DNA from 3 places in the Janthinobacterium lyxosi genome. Region 3 is predicted to be linked to each of the others. Evidence: predicted binding sites of a transcription regulator. Region 3 holds the regulator's gene; each other region holds the start of a gene.
What was found. Region 3 encodes FNR, which switches genes on or off when oxygen is low (the NO sensors DNR and NnrR bind a similar motif). Its sites were predicted from a motif close to TTGATNNNNATCAA; they were not measured.

Region 1 (4,213 bases), on a different contig from region 3:
TCAAAAAGCGCGTCATGGCCGCCAGCGAGTCGAGCATCGCTTCATCCATGTTGATGTCGATCACTTGCGCGCCGTTTTCCACTTGCTGGCGCGCCACGGACAGGGCTTCGTCGTATTGCTCGTTGAGAATCATGCGCGCAAACGCCTTCGAACCCGTGACGTTGGTGCGCTCGCCCACGTTGACAAACAGCGATGCTTCGTTGACGACGAACGGTTCCAGGCCGGCCAGGCGCAGGTCGTGCGACGGGGCCGGCACGGTGCGCGGCGTGTTTTTCGACAGCAACTCGCCGATGGCGGCGATGTGTTCGGGTGTGGTGCCGCAGCAGCCGCCCGCCATGTTCAAAAAGCCCGCGTCGGCAAATTCGCGCAGCAGGGCAGACGTGTCGGCTGGCAACTCGTCGAAACCCGTGTCGCTCATGGGGTTGGGCAAGCCCGCGTTCGGGTAGATGCACACGAAGGTGTCGGCGATCTTGGCCAGCTCTTCCGCGTACGGACGCATCAGGGCGGCGCCCAGCGCGCAGTTCAGGCCGATGGTCAGCGGTTTCGCATGGCGCACGGAATTCCAGAAGGCGGGCACGGTCTGGCCCGACAGGATGCGGCCCGACGCATCCGTGACGGTGCCGGAAATCATCAAGGGCAGGCGCACGACATGCGGGTTTTGCTCGTAGAACAGGTCGATGGCGAACAGGGCCGCCTTGCAGTTGAGCGTATCGAAGATGGTTTCCACCAGCAGCACGTCGGCGCCGCCTTCCACCAGGCCCTGCGTCTGCTGCAGATAGGCGGCCACCAGCTGGTCGAAACTCACGTTGCGCGCGGCCGGGTCGTTCACGTCGGGCGAGATCGATGCCGTCTTCGGCGTGGGGCCCAGGGCGCCAGCGACGAAGCGCGGCTTGTCCGGCGTGGAATACTTGTCGCAGGCGGCGCGCGCCAGCTTGGCCGCCTGGACATTCATTTCATAAGCCAGGTGGGCCATGTGGTAATCGTCTTGCGCGATCGTCGTGGCGCCGAAAGTATTCGTTTCGATCAGGTCGGCGCCCGCCGCCAGGTAGCGCTCGTGGATTTCCTGGATGATGTGCGGCTGCGTCAGGGTCAGCAGCTCGTTATTGCCCTTGACGAACAGTTCACGCGCGCCACTATCGGTCGGCGCGGCGAAATCGATGAAGCGGCCAGCGGGGCCGCCCCGGTACGCTTCTTCGTCGAGCTTGTATTGCTGGATGATCGTGCCCATCGCGCCGTCGAGAATCATGATCCGCTGCGCCAGAATGGCGCGCAAGGTGGCTTCGGTCGGGGACATGGCGGGGATCACGGTATCGTTCATTTCATGCTTTCAATAGGCAAACGGGCGGCTGCGCGGTGACAAGACTTTACGAGGCGGATGCGGGCCAGCAGGATCAGCTGACGGAGAGTGCCAGCCGGATAGGGCAGGCAGAAGGTGGCAATCGCCTGATTTCACCGGGTCTAAAATTATACGGCATCAGGCTGCTTTGGTTTTAAGCAAAAGCGGCCGCCGGCCAGTCTGCCGTGTTTCGCGCAACACAACGGCGCCAAGGCCAGCGCTGCGGTGGCAACATCGCGGCCGCACCTGAAAATGCCATTCCTGAAAATCTTACTCAAAATGTTAATTCTTCCGCCAAGTTTGGCAGGAAGGCATGTCCTCTATGCTGTGGAAAATTTTCCACATTATTTGTATCCGCTCCGATTATTTTTCATGAATGGAATGGCAATAGCTGCAAAGGAAAATAATTGTGGTGTAAGGCAATGCAGAATGAGATCTGTAATGCTGAAAATAAAGTTTGCCAGGTAGATCTTTTAATTATTATCAAAACAAATTAAATCAAAAGCATTAATAGTTGTCTTATGGAATCGAATTAACCGATAATGTTGGTTCCTTGAAATTAAATTCTCACCAAAAGTCACCAATATGTCACATTTCTCTCGTGTCCTCCCCGGCATCGCGCTGCATCAGCAAGGATGTCAGCCATGAAAAACCATTTGCTTGTTGCATTGTTTCTCATGCTGGGCCTGTCCGCCTGCGGCGGCGGCGGTGGCGGTGGCGATACCATAGTGGCGACCACCTCGGGCAATCCCGTCGTGATTCCCGCCGTGACGGCCGTCTCGGCGGCGAATGTTGCCGTGGGTGGCAGCCTGGTGGTCACGGGTGCCAATCTGAGCCGCGTCACTGCCTTCCAGGTGGGCGGCGTGACGCTTGCCACCAGCGCCGCCAGCGATACCAGCGTGACCCTGGCCATGCCGGGTGTGCCCGTGTCGGGCGCCTTGAGCCTGGTCAGCGCCAGCGGCACGGCGGCCACCAGCTATAACGTCAATGTGTACCTGCCATTGAGCGTGGGCAACATCGCGCCATTGACGGGTGGCGTCGGTTCCAGCGTGACGATCGCGGGCGGCGGCATGGGCGCCGTGACGGCAGTGCAGTTTGGCAATGGCGCGGCGGCGACGCCGCAAAGCCAGACGGCCGGCAGCGTGACCGTGGTGGTGCCCTTGGGTGCGGCAACGGGGTCGCTGACGGTGCGCGGTCCGTACAACGATGTCATTAGCAGCGATACATACAAGGTCTTGGCGAGCGTGTCAGTGACATCGATCACGTCGGCCGTCAACAGCGGGAGCGGGACCTTGTCGGTGACGGTGCAGGGCAGCAATCTTGACCAGGTCAGCTCGGCTTCGGTGGGCATTACGCCAGCCGTCATCGTCAGCGCCAGTGCCAACCAACTGCTGCTGTCCGCGCCAAGCTCTGCAACGGGCGATGTGATGCTGTCAGCTGCTGCGCGCATCGCCGTCAATGCGGGCACGGTGTCGGCCTTCACCCTGGGCAGCATTGATTTCGCGCAGGTAATGAACCTGAATGCCAGCAATATGGCCTTGCGCCTGACGCGCGGCAAGCCGGCCGCCGTGCGCGTGTCCGTGCTGGCCACGCAAGCGGGTCAGGCCAGCCCCGCCGTGACCTTGGTTGCGACCGCCGCCAATGGCAGCAACCTGGGTAGCATCAGCATGAGCGGCCCATCGGTCTTGCCGACGGCGAAAAGCGATTACAGTTTCAACGGTAATTTCAGTGCCATCCTGCCCGCTGGCTGGATCTTGCCCGGCGTGCGCGTGCGCGTAACGGCCGTCGGCAATGACGGCGTGCAATTGAGCCAGGAAGCGGCGCCCGTGGTGGCCAGCCTGGCCAGAATCCGTTTGGTGCTCGTACCCTTGAGCACCGATGATGGCGTGGCACAACTGCCTGACGCCCAGGATATCCGCGCCGCGCTGCTGCGCGTGTATCCGTATGCGACGGAAAACATCAGCATCACCACGCGCGCTGCGCTGAGCATGCCTGGCAGCAGCACGGCCGACAGCTGGTGGAGCGATACCCTGGGCAAGCTGGAAAGCAAGCGCGCGCAGGAAGACAGCGGCGCCTATTATTATGGTTTCGTGCCGAAGATGTCCGCCACGCGTGCCGCCGGCCTGGCCTACATCAACCAGCGCAGCAGCGGCTACGACTTCACCTCGGCCATCGGCCTGGACGCCAGGTTCAACAGCATCGCATCGGTCGATCCCTTCGGCAATGACTGGCCAGAATGGCTGACCACGCTCGTGCATGAGCTGGGTCACAATCACTCGCTGCAGCACGTTGCCTGCGGCGGCCCGGCCGGCGCCGCTGCCGATTACCCGTATGCAAATGGCGAGCTCGGCCCGCAACCCCTGTATAACAGCGACTATGCGGGCAACATCGGCCAGCTGAGCAAGGCAGTGTATGGCGGCACGCCGATGACGGACGTGATGAGCTATTGCAGCGGCGCCTGGTTCTCCGACTACAGCTATGCGCGGGTGCAGCAATTCCTGGAAAAACGCAGCACGCAAGTGACGCGCAGCAATGTGCTGGCCGCCAGCATGTCCGTGGCCGAGAATGGCTACCTGACCATTTCCGGCCGCATCACGCCGACTGGCGTGGCCTTGCGTCCAGCCGTTGCCTCGTCCACGCGTGTGGGCGCAGCGGCCAGCGGCAGCGGCCAGGCGTACACCCTGCGGGTCCTGACGGCGTCGGGAGCGACTATCGACTTGCCCTTCGATGCCGTAACCGTGGCTGACCATGGCGGCAGCGCCATGAGCCACTTCCGCGTCAGCTTCGCCAACCCGGGCGACATCAGCGACGTGAAAGTATTATCAAAAGGCAAGCCATTGACTACTTTGGACCGCCCGGTTCGCCGCAGCAAGGCTG
Region 2 (4,213 bases), on a different contig from region 3:
ACGGACGCGCCACGTCGGCATCGACCAGCAGCACCGTGATGTCCATTTCCATGGCGATGCTCATGGCCAGGTTGACGGCGCAGTACGTCTTGCCTTCGCCGGGCATGGCGCTGGTGACGACGATCAGGTTGCCATGGCGGATGGCCTCGGCGCCGCTGGCGCGCGCCTGGCGCAGCAGCGGGCGCTTGATGATGCGGAAATCTTCGGCCACCGAACTGCGCCCGCCTTCCTGCGTGAGCATGCCTTGCTCCGCCAGCCGGGCCAGGTTCAGGGGGCGGTACTGGGGGTTGCTGGCCGCCGCCAGGGTGTCCGCGCCGTCTGCGCCATTGGCGCTGTCCGCTGCGTACGGCATGGGGGCTTCGGCGACGCCCAGGATGATGGCTTCCTGCCTGCCGCTGTCCTTGCTGCTGCGCTCCTTGCTGGTCATCGTCGCTCCCGTGGCATGGTCTAGAATTTGAGCAGCGCGGCCGTCATGACCCCGCCGTACAGCACGAACAGGCTGCCCAGGCAGCCGGCAAAGCCATAGCGGGCGCGGCGGCGGCGCACCTGCTGCAGCGGCGTCCAGTTCATCGATACCGTGCCCAGCACGTTCAAGCCTGTGGCATCGCGCAGTTCGGCGGGGCTGAGGAAGGTGGGGCGCACCTGGCTGATCAGCAGGGCCGTGGCGATGCCGGCCACCAGGGCCGCGCCCAGCGCCGCGCTGAACAGCAGCGGACGGTTCGGGCCGACGGGCGCATATTGCACCGTGGGCGGGTCGATAATCTTGAAGGCCATCATCTCGGTGGTGGAACTGAGTTCGCCGGACAGCTTGGCCGCTTCGCGCCGGCCGATCAGCTTTTCATAGTTTTCCTTGTTGATGATGTAGTCGCGGTTCAGTTGCGCCAGCTGCGATTCCACCTCGGGCACGGCGTTGCTTTGCGCCAGCAGGCGCTCATTGCGCGCGTTGTATTCCTGCACGCGGGCGCGGATGGCAGCCACCTTGGCGTCCGCGTCCGTCAGCGCCACCTTCAGTTGCTGCAGCATGGGGCTGTAGTTCTTGCCCGGGTCGCCGGACGCCGTTTTCAGCTTGCTTTCCTCGATCTTGCGCTCTTCCAGTTGGGCAATCAGGCGCTTCGAGGCGATGATGTCGGGATGCAACTCCGTAAATTGCATGCGCAGGCTGTCGAGGTTCTTGTTGAGTGAGGCGATGCGCTCGTCGAGTTCCGGATTCGTGATGGCCGACGCGTTCGGCTCCAGGTCGAGCACTGGCTCGTCGCCCTCGATCTGGCTCAGGATGGCCTTGCGCGACTGTTCCGCCTCGACCAGTTCCAGCTTGGCATTGTTCAGGCTATCGGACGACATCAGCAGCTGGCTGCCATAGTCGATGCCCTGGCGCGGCAGCAGCAGGTTGTTGCGGATCTTGAATTCCTTCACCAGGTTTTCCGCCGCGCTCAGCTTGTCCTCGTAATTTTTGATCTGCTCGTCGATGAATTGCACGGCTTTCTGCGAATCGCCTTTTTTGCCCTGGAAACTGCCTTCGACAAAGATGGTCAGCAGGCTTTGCACCACGTCGCGCACCAGCTTCGGGTCGCGCCCGCTATAGCTGATGGTGTAGATGTCGTAGGCGTTGGTGCCGGTGATCTTGATGCGGCTCATCAGTTCATCGAGCCGGGCCTCGTGTTCGCGCACGGTCTTCGTGTCCAGGTCGAGGTCGACCATGCGCATGACGCGCTCCACGTTCGGGCGGCTGAGCAGGGTGCGGCTCATGATGGCCACCTGCTGTTCCGTGTTCGGCACGCTGGTCATGCCGGCCAACAGCGGCTTGAGGATGGTTTGCGTATCGACAAACACGCGCGCCGACGTCTGGAAGTCGTCGGGCAGGGTGATCACCTTGATGAAGCCGCCGATCGCCACCAGCCACGCCACCAGCACCGCATGCCAGCGGTACTTCCAGATGCCTTTCAGGCTGGAAAGCAGTTGCTGTATCAATTCCTCCATGTCGCTTCCTTCTGGTGACGGTGCTGCACGGTCGATGGCTGGGCGGCGCGGACAACGGCATCTTGCAAGAAATGCTTGCCTGTTGAGTAAGCAAAGTATAGGGCCACTATCGAGCAAGATTTCCCAAGATGATTGCTTCTTGATACGCCTCAAGGTTCACTTGCCGGGTTTTAATAATCATAGGAAGTTGGCGGCCCAGGCTGGTTCTGCGGGGCCGGCCATGGACGCGCCATTGACTCGAAGAGGCCCCGCATGAATCCGTTTCGCCGTGCATTTCTATGCCATACACTGGTACTGGCGGGTAGCGCCAGCTTGCTGGGGGGCTGCCGCACACGCTATCCGCTGGCGCCTGCCGACGACAGCGCGCCCATGCACGACTACCTGATCGGCCCGGGCGACTCCGTCAACATCATCGTCTGGCGCAATCCGGAAGTGTCGCTGACGGTGGCCGTGCGGCCGGACGGCAAGATCACCACGCCGCTGGTGGAGGATCTGGCCGCCAGCGGCAAGACCTCGACCCAGCTGGCGCGCGACATCGAGCAAGCCTTGGGCAAGTTCATCCAGCAACCGGTGGTGACGGTCATCGTCACCAATTTCTCGGGCCCGTACGGCGAGCAGATCCGGGTCATCGGCGAGGCGGCCAAGCCGCAGGCGCTGCCGTACCGGCTGGGCATGTCGCTGATGGACGTGCTCATCGCCGTCGGCGGCATCACTGACTTTGCCGCCGGCAATAAGGCCAGCATCATCCGCATGCGCGAAGGCAGCCAGCAGCAGCTGGGCGTGCGCCTGGACGACCTGCTCAAGCATGGCGATATTTCCGCCAACGTCATGATGCGGCCGGGCGACGTGCTGTTGATACCGGAGAGTTTCTTTTAGTAGCGATCTCAGCAATGTTAAAACAGCAGTTATATTTGTCTTTTTGTACTTTTCGGAAAATTTCAGCGTGTAATTTTGCCATCCAAAGGCACTATCTTCTGTTTTTTTGGGCTGATGGTGGGAACTTTTTTCGCTTTTTTCTTGTCACAAGGCATTGGCTTCAGTCCGTCTCGACGGCTGCCGATGAACGTGAGGACAAGATGAGCTTTGAAGATGAACCTATTATTTCTTTCGACACGCCCGGTACTTTCAGTGACCTGGTGGTGGGCGAGGGGCAGATCGATCCGGCCATGGAGCACGAGCTCGACCTGCAGCGCTTTCATATCCGCATGGCCAATTCGCGTGGCCGGCGCGAAGCGGCCAGTTTGCTGATCCGCAAGATGTACGGCTGGCGCGGCTATGCCGTCGATCCCGGCATCGCGCATGCGCTGAATAAAATCACCCTGTTTGCAGAAACGGCAGGCTCCACCGTCGGTACCATGACCTTGTGCCTGGATAATGCCGAGACGGGCTTGCCGGCCGATGAAAACTTCCGCGACAAGCTCGACGTGCTGCGCGAGCAGGGCCGGCGCCTGTGCGAACCGTCGCGCCTGGCCATCGACAAGGGCGTCAGCAAGCGCGTGTTTGCGGCGCTGATTCATATTTCTTATATCTATGCCCATAATATTCACGGCTTTACGGATTACGTGATTGAAGTCAATCCAAGGCATGTGGTGTTTTACAAGCGCATGCTCGGTTTCAAGGATTTTGGCGGCGAGCGAGAGTGCACGCGCGTGGGGGCGCCGGCCGTGCTGCTGCGTCTGGACCTCGACTACATGGGGACCCAGATCCGCAAGTACGGCGGCATGATGGAACAGCATGGGGGGGAACGATCGTTTTACCCCTTTTTTTTCCCGACATGGGATGAACCTGGCATCACCGACCGGCTGCGGCAGGGGCGCAACTGAAACTCATTTATTTTTCAGCATGATCGCCTGCATATGGCTGCCCGGAATCGCATATGTGATGCCGCTGGGGGCGCTGATGGCGGCCTCTTTCAGGCCTTTGACATACACCATGTTGACGATGCCGTAGACGAGACCGGTCTCGGGGTCGAACAGGGGGCTGCCGCTGCTGCCCGGATATGCCGTCGCGTCCAGCTGGAACACGATGTACGGTGTTTTTTTCAGTTGCGCCAGGCGCCGTGGGTCGAGGCGCTGTGCATTGTCGCTGGGCGTGACTACCGGCGTCAGCGACGACACGGTGGCGCGGTGCGTGACGTGATGCAAGCCCAGCAAGGTACCCAGAGGAAATCCCGTAAAGGCCATGGCCTGGCCTTCGCGCACCGTGGCCGCGTCGCCCAGCGCCAGGGCAGGCAGCG
Region 3 (4,213 bases):
ACCGACCATGCGATGGAAAACAACTTCAATTCGAAGCAGATCCGCCAGCGCGCCATGCGCCCGCGCGTGCTGATCTACACTTCCATCCTGGGCCTGATCATCATCGCCGTGTGTACCTCGCTGGCCCTGCGCACGCCCCTGAAAATGGACGTCATCCGCGACCGCGGTTCGATGGGACGCGAAGTGGAAGACGGCATGATCGAAAACGTCTACCGCCTGCAGATCATGAACACCTCGGAGCAAAGCCAGCATTTTAAAATCAGCGTCTCCGGCTTGCCGGGCCTGACCTTGCTGACGCGCGAAGAAGTGATGTTGCAGCCGACGGAAACGCTGGGCTGGCCGATCCGCCTGCGCGTGCCGCACGGCGTGGGAGAGAAGGGCTCGAACAAGATTGCGATCGAATTGCAATCGCTGGACGACCCATCGCTGCATGTGCGTGAAAGCGCGGTATTCATCGTGCCGCGCTAATGCAGGAAGGCCAGTCCCCGGATGGGGAGTGGCCGATTAAACAGGAGAAATATCATGTCCGACAGTCTCAAGCTGCAAGCACCCGTTGCACCGTGGTACAAGCATCGCTGGCCATGGCTGCTGATGATCGGCCCCGGCCTGTCCGTCGTCGTCGGCAGCTTCATGGGCTATATCGCGTTTACGCAGCCCGATGCGCTGGTGGTGGGCGACTATTACAAGCAGGGCAAGGCGATCAACCAGGATTTGAAGCGCGACACGATCGCCAGCAACCTGGCGATGGATACCAGCTTGTCGTATGACGTGGCGCAAGCGCGCCTCAGTGGTTCCGTGCATAGCTTCGGCAAGGCTTACCAGGGTCCGCTGCAGCTGCATCTGGCGCATGCGACCTTGCCGGAAAAGGATATCAAGCTGCTGGTGCAGCCCGATGCGGCCGGCAACTTCTCGGTAGCGCTGCCGATGCTCGAGCGCAGCCGCTGGCAAGTGCTGGTGGAAAACGACAAACGCGAGTGGCGCCTGTCCGGCATCTGGACCTGGCCGCTGCAACGCAGCATCGCGCTGCATGCGGACGCAGAACTGTAAAGCTTATTTACAGACGTCGGTACCGGCCGTAATGGCTTTCAACTTGGCCGGCTGCAAGATCTCGATCTCGCGGTTGGAGACGCGCAGCCAGCCTTCCTTCTTGAATTTCGACAATAAACGGCTGACGCTCTCGATGGTCAGCCCCAGGTAGTTGCCGATTTCCTCGCGCGACATGCGCAGCTGAAATTTGCTGGCCGAATAGCCGCGCGCTTCATAGCGCGAGGCCAGGTTGACGATAAAGGCGGCAAAACGCTGGGTCGCCTGCATATTGCCCAGCAACAGCATCACGCTTTGCTCGCGCGTGATTTCCTGGCTCATCATGCGGTGGAAATGGCGCAACAGGGTCGGCATGTTGCCGAGCAATTGTTCCAGGCTGGAAAACGGAATTTCACAGACTTCGCTGTCTTCCAGCGCCACCGCATTACAGTGGTGACGGTCGGCGCTGATGGCGTCCATGCCCAGCAGTTCGCCGGCCATCTGGAAACCCGTCACCTGCTCTTCGCCGCCCGGATTGATCTGGTACGTCTTGAAGTGCCCCAGGCGGATCGCGTACAGGTTCTGGAACGAGTCGCCGATGCGGAACAGCGAGGCGCCGCGCACGATCTTGCGGCGGCGGCCGATGATCTGGTCCAGCCTGTCCATGTCGCCCACATCGAGGCCCATCGGCAGGCACAATTGATGCATGCTGCAGGTCGAGCATCGCGCACGCAACGCTTCCACGTTCACTGTGGGCAAGGTGGGAGTGAGTAGCGCTTCAGTCATGTCGGTACCTTTAAGAAAATGCAATAACGAGTTTACTGCATACACGGTTGCCGTGTGCCAATTTCACCGCAATTGCGCTGAATAAACGACGTTCTGACTTTAATTATATGGCAACATCGTCAAAAGCCCATGCGGGGAAGGCAATTTGCGCGGCGCCGCTTGCCAAGTTGATGTATTGATAGGAAAATTCCTGACAGCATTATCTGCCGCCTGTGCCGCCCGGTACTGAAAAGGAAATCATGAAGCCTCTCGGCATTAAAGCAAAAGTCGCGCTGGCCACCAGCCTGACCTCGATCGCCATGATCGCGCTGGTCACCATGATCCAGGTGCAGCACATGCGCGCCGACTTCACCCGAGTACTGCTGAGCCAGCAATCGTCCCTGATCACCCGCACCGCTGCCGAGCTCGACGACAAACTGGGCATGCTGCTGCAGATCGTCACGCTGACGGCCAGGCAGCAGCCGCCGGAATTGATCACCCAGCCCGCCCAATTGCGCGAATACTATGCGCGCCGCTCGATGCTGGTGCTGTTCGACGATGTGCTGGTGCTCGACGCGCAAGGCGCCGTCGTGGCCGACATGCCCCTCGTCACGGGACGCGCTGGCATCAACGTTGCCGAACGCGAATATTTCCAGACCGTCTTGCGCACGCGCCAGCCCATGATCACCGAGCCGATGCTGGGCAAATCGAGCGGCATGCCCATCGTGCAGATGGTGGCGCCCGTGCTGGCCGCCAATGGCCAGGTGGTGGGCGTGGTGATCGGCGTGCTGCGCCTGTACAAGGATAACCTGCTGGGCCGCCTGCGCTCGGAAAAGATCGGCAAGAGCGGCTATTACTTCATCCTCACGCGCGGCGCCGTGCCGCGCTACGTGCTGCACCCCGATACCAGCCGTTTGCTGCAGCCGCGCAAGCCGAACGCCAACCTGACGACCACCCAGTTGCTGAAGGAAGATGGCGAAGGCAGCATGGTCAGCACCAACAGCCGCGGCATCACGGCCGTCAACAGCTTCAAGCGTCTGAAGTCCGTGAACTGGCTGCTGGCCGCCTCGCTGCCCGTCGAAGATGCCTTCGAACCGTTCGATGGCGTACTCTACCGGCTGGTACTGTGGAGCATCCTCGCTTCGCTGCTGGCTGCAGCCGTGCTGGGCTGGGTCACCGTGCGCCTGCTGTCGCCGCTGGTGCGCCTGCGCGACACCCTGCTGGCCCTGCACACCAGCGGCAACCGCTTCACCCCCGTGCCGGTGCAGCAGCGCGACGAAATCGGCGAACTGACGGAAGCGTTCAACGGCCTGATGAGCGAACGCGACCGCCTGCAGCAGGAGCTCGAATCGCGCGCGGCAGAGCTGGAGCAGGAGCGCGACCGGGCCGAGGCGGCCAACCGGGCGAAGAGCGACTTCGTGGCCAACATGAGCCATGAAATCCGCACCCCCCTGAATGCCGTGCTGGGCATGGTGTATCTGCTGGGCAATACCAGGCTCGACACGGAACAGCGCAAGTATCTGACCATGGTGCGCGTGGCGGGCCAGTCGCTGCTGGGCATCCTCAACGACGTGCTCGATTATTCGAAGATCGAGGCGCGCCGCATGGAATTGTCGCCCGTCGAATTCGACCTCGATGAAGTGATGAATACCCTGGCCACGACGATGACCATGAATGCGGGCGAAAAGGAGCTGGAACTGGCCATCGCCGTCGAGCCCGACGTGCCGCGGCGCCTGGTAGGCGACGCCCAGCGCCTGCAGCAAATCCTCGTCAACCTGGCCGGCAATGCCATCAAGTTCACCGAGAGCGGCGAAGTGGTAGTGGCCGTCAGCCTGGCCGAGAGCGAAAACGGGCGCGCCTGGCTGCGCTTCGAAGTGCGCGACACGGGCATCGGCATGACGGAGCAGCAGCAGCAGCAGCTGTTTTCCGCATTTTCACAGGGCGACCAGAGCATCACGCGGCGCTTCGGCGGCACGGGCCTGGGCCTGGCCATCAGCAAGCAGCTGATCCACATGATGGGCGGCGACATCGCCGTCACCAGCAGCGAAGGCAAGGGCAGCCGCTTCTGGTTCAGCGTGCCATTCGACATGCTGGCGCAGCCGGCCGAAACGCGGCGCATGCCGGCCCTGGGCCAGTTGCGCCTGCTGGTGGCCGACGATAACCGCACCACGCGCGAACTGATCGTCAAGCTGATCGAGGCGTGGGGCTGGCTGGCCGACGAAGTGGACTCCGGCTTTGCCGCCATCGAACTGTACCGCGAACGCCTGGCGCAGCAGCAGCCCTACGACGTGGTGCTGGCAGACTGGCACATGCCCGTCATGGACGGCCTGGCCACGGCCAAGGCCATCCGCCAGGCGGCCACCGGCCAACGCCAGCCCATCGTGGTGATGGTCAACGCCTTCGCGCGCAACCACCTGGAGGAAAT

Region 1: a site for FNR is predicted at 1,810-1,823, ahead of ACQ4WP_RS09655 (IPT/TIG domain-containing protein). Genes of this name have one in related genera too.
Region 2: a site for FNR is predicted at 2,117-2,130, ahead of ACQ4WP_RS15870 (XrtA system polysaccharide chain length determinant). Genes of this name have one in related genera too.

The regions. Positions count from the first base shown of each region.
Region 1 covers NZ_JBNYXM010000007.1:218,139-222,351, reverse strand. Annotated here, with positions in the region: gene metH (methionine synthase) at 1-1,318, opposite strand, end outside; gene ACQ4WP_RS09655 (IPT/TIG domain-containing protein) at 1,981-4,213, shown strand, end outside.
Region 2 covers NZ_JBNYXM010000013.1:83,504-87,716, reverse strand. Annotated here, with positions in the region: gene ACQ4WP_RS15875 (XrtA-associated tyrosine autokinase) at 1-427, opposite strand, end outside; gene ACQ4WP_RS15870 (XrtA system polysaccharide chain length determinant) at 448-1,977, opposite strand; gene ACQ4WP_RS15865 (XrtA/PEP-CTERM system exopolysaccharide export protein) at 2,230-2,853, shown strand; gene ACQ4WP_RS15860 (N-acyl amino acid synthase FeeM domain-containing protein) at 3,054-3,800, shown strand; gene ACQ4WP_RS15855 (S1 family peptidase) at 3,804-4,213, opposite strand, start outside.
Region 3 covers NZ_JBNYXM010000001.1:361,266-365,478, reverse strand. Annotated here, with positions in the region: gene ccoG (cytochrome c oxidase accessory protein CcoG) at 1-468, shown strand, start outside; gene ACQ4WP_RS01730 (FixH family protein) at 523-1,047, shown strand; gene fnr (fumarate/nitrate reduction transcriptional regulator Fnr) at 1,051-1,809, opposite strand; gene ACQ4WP_RS01720 (response regulator) at 2,049-4,213, shown strand, end outside.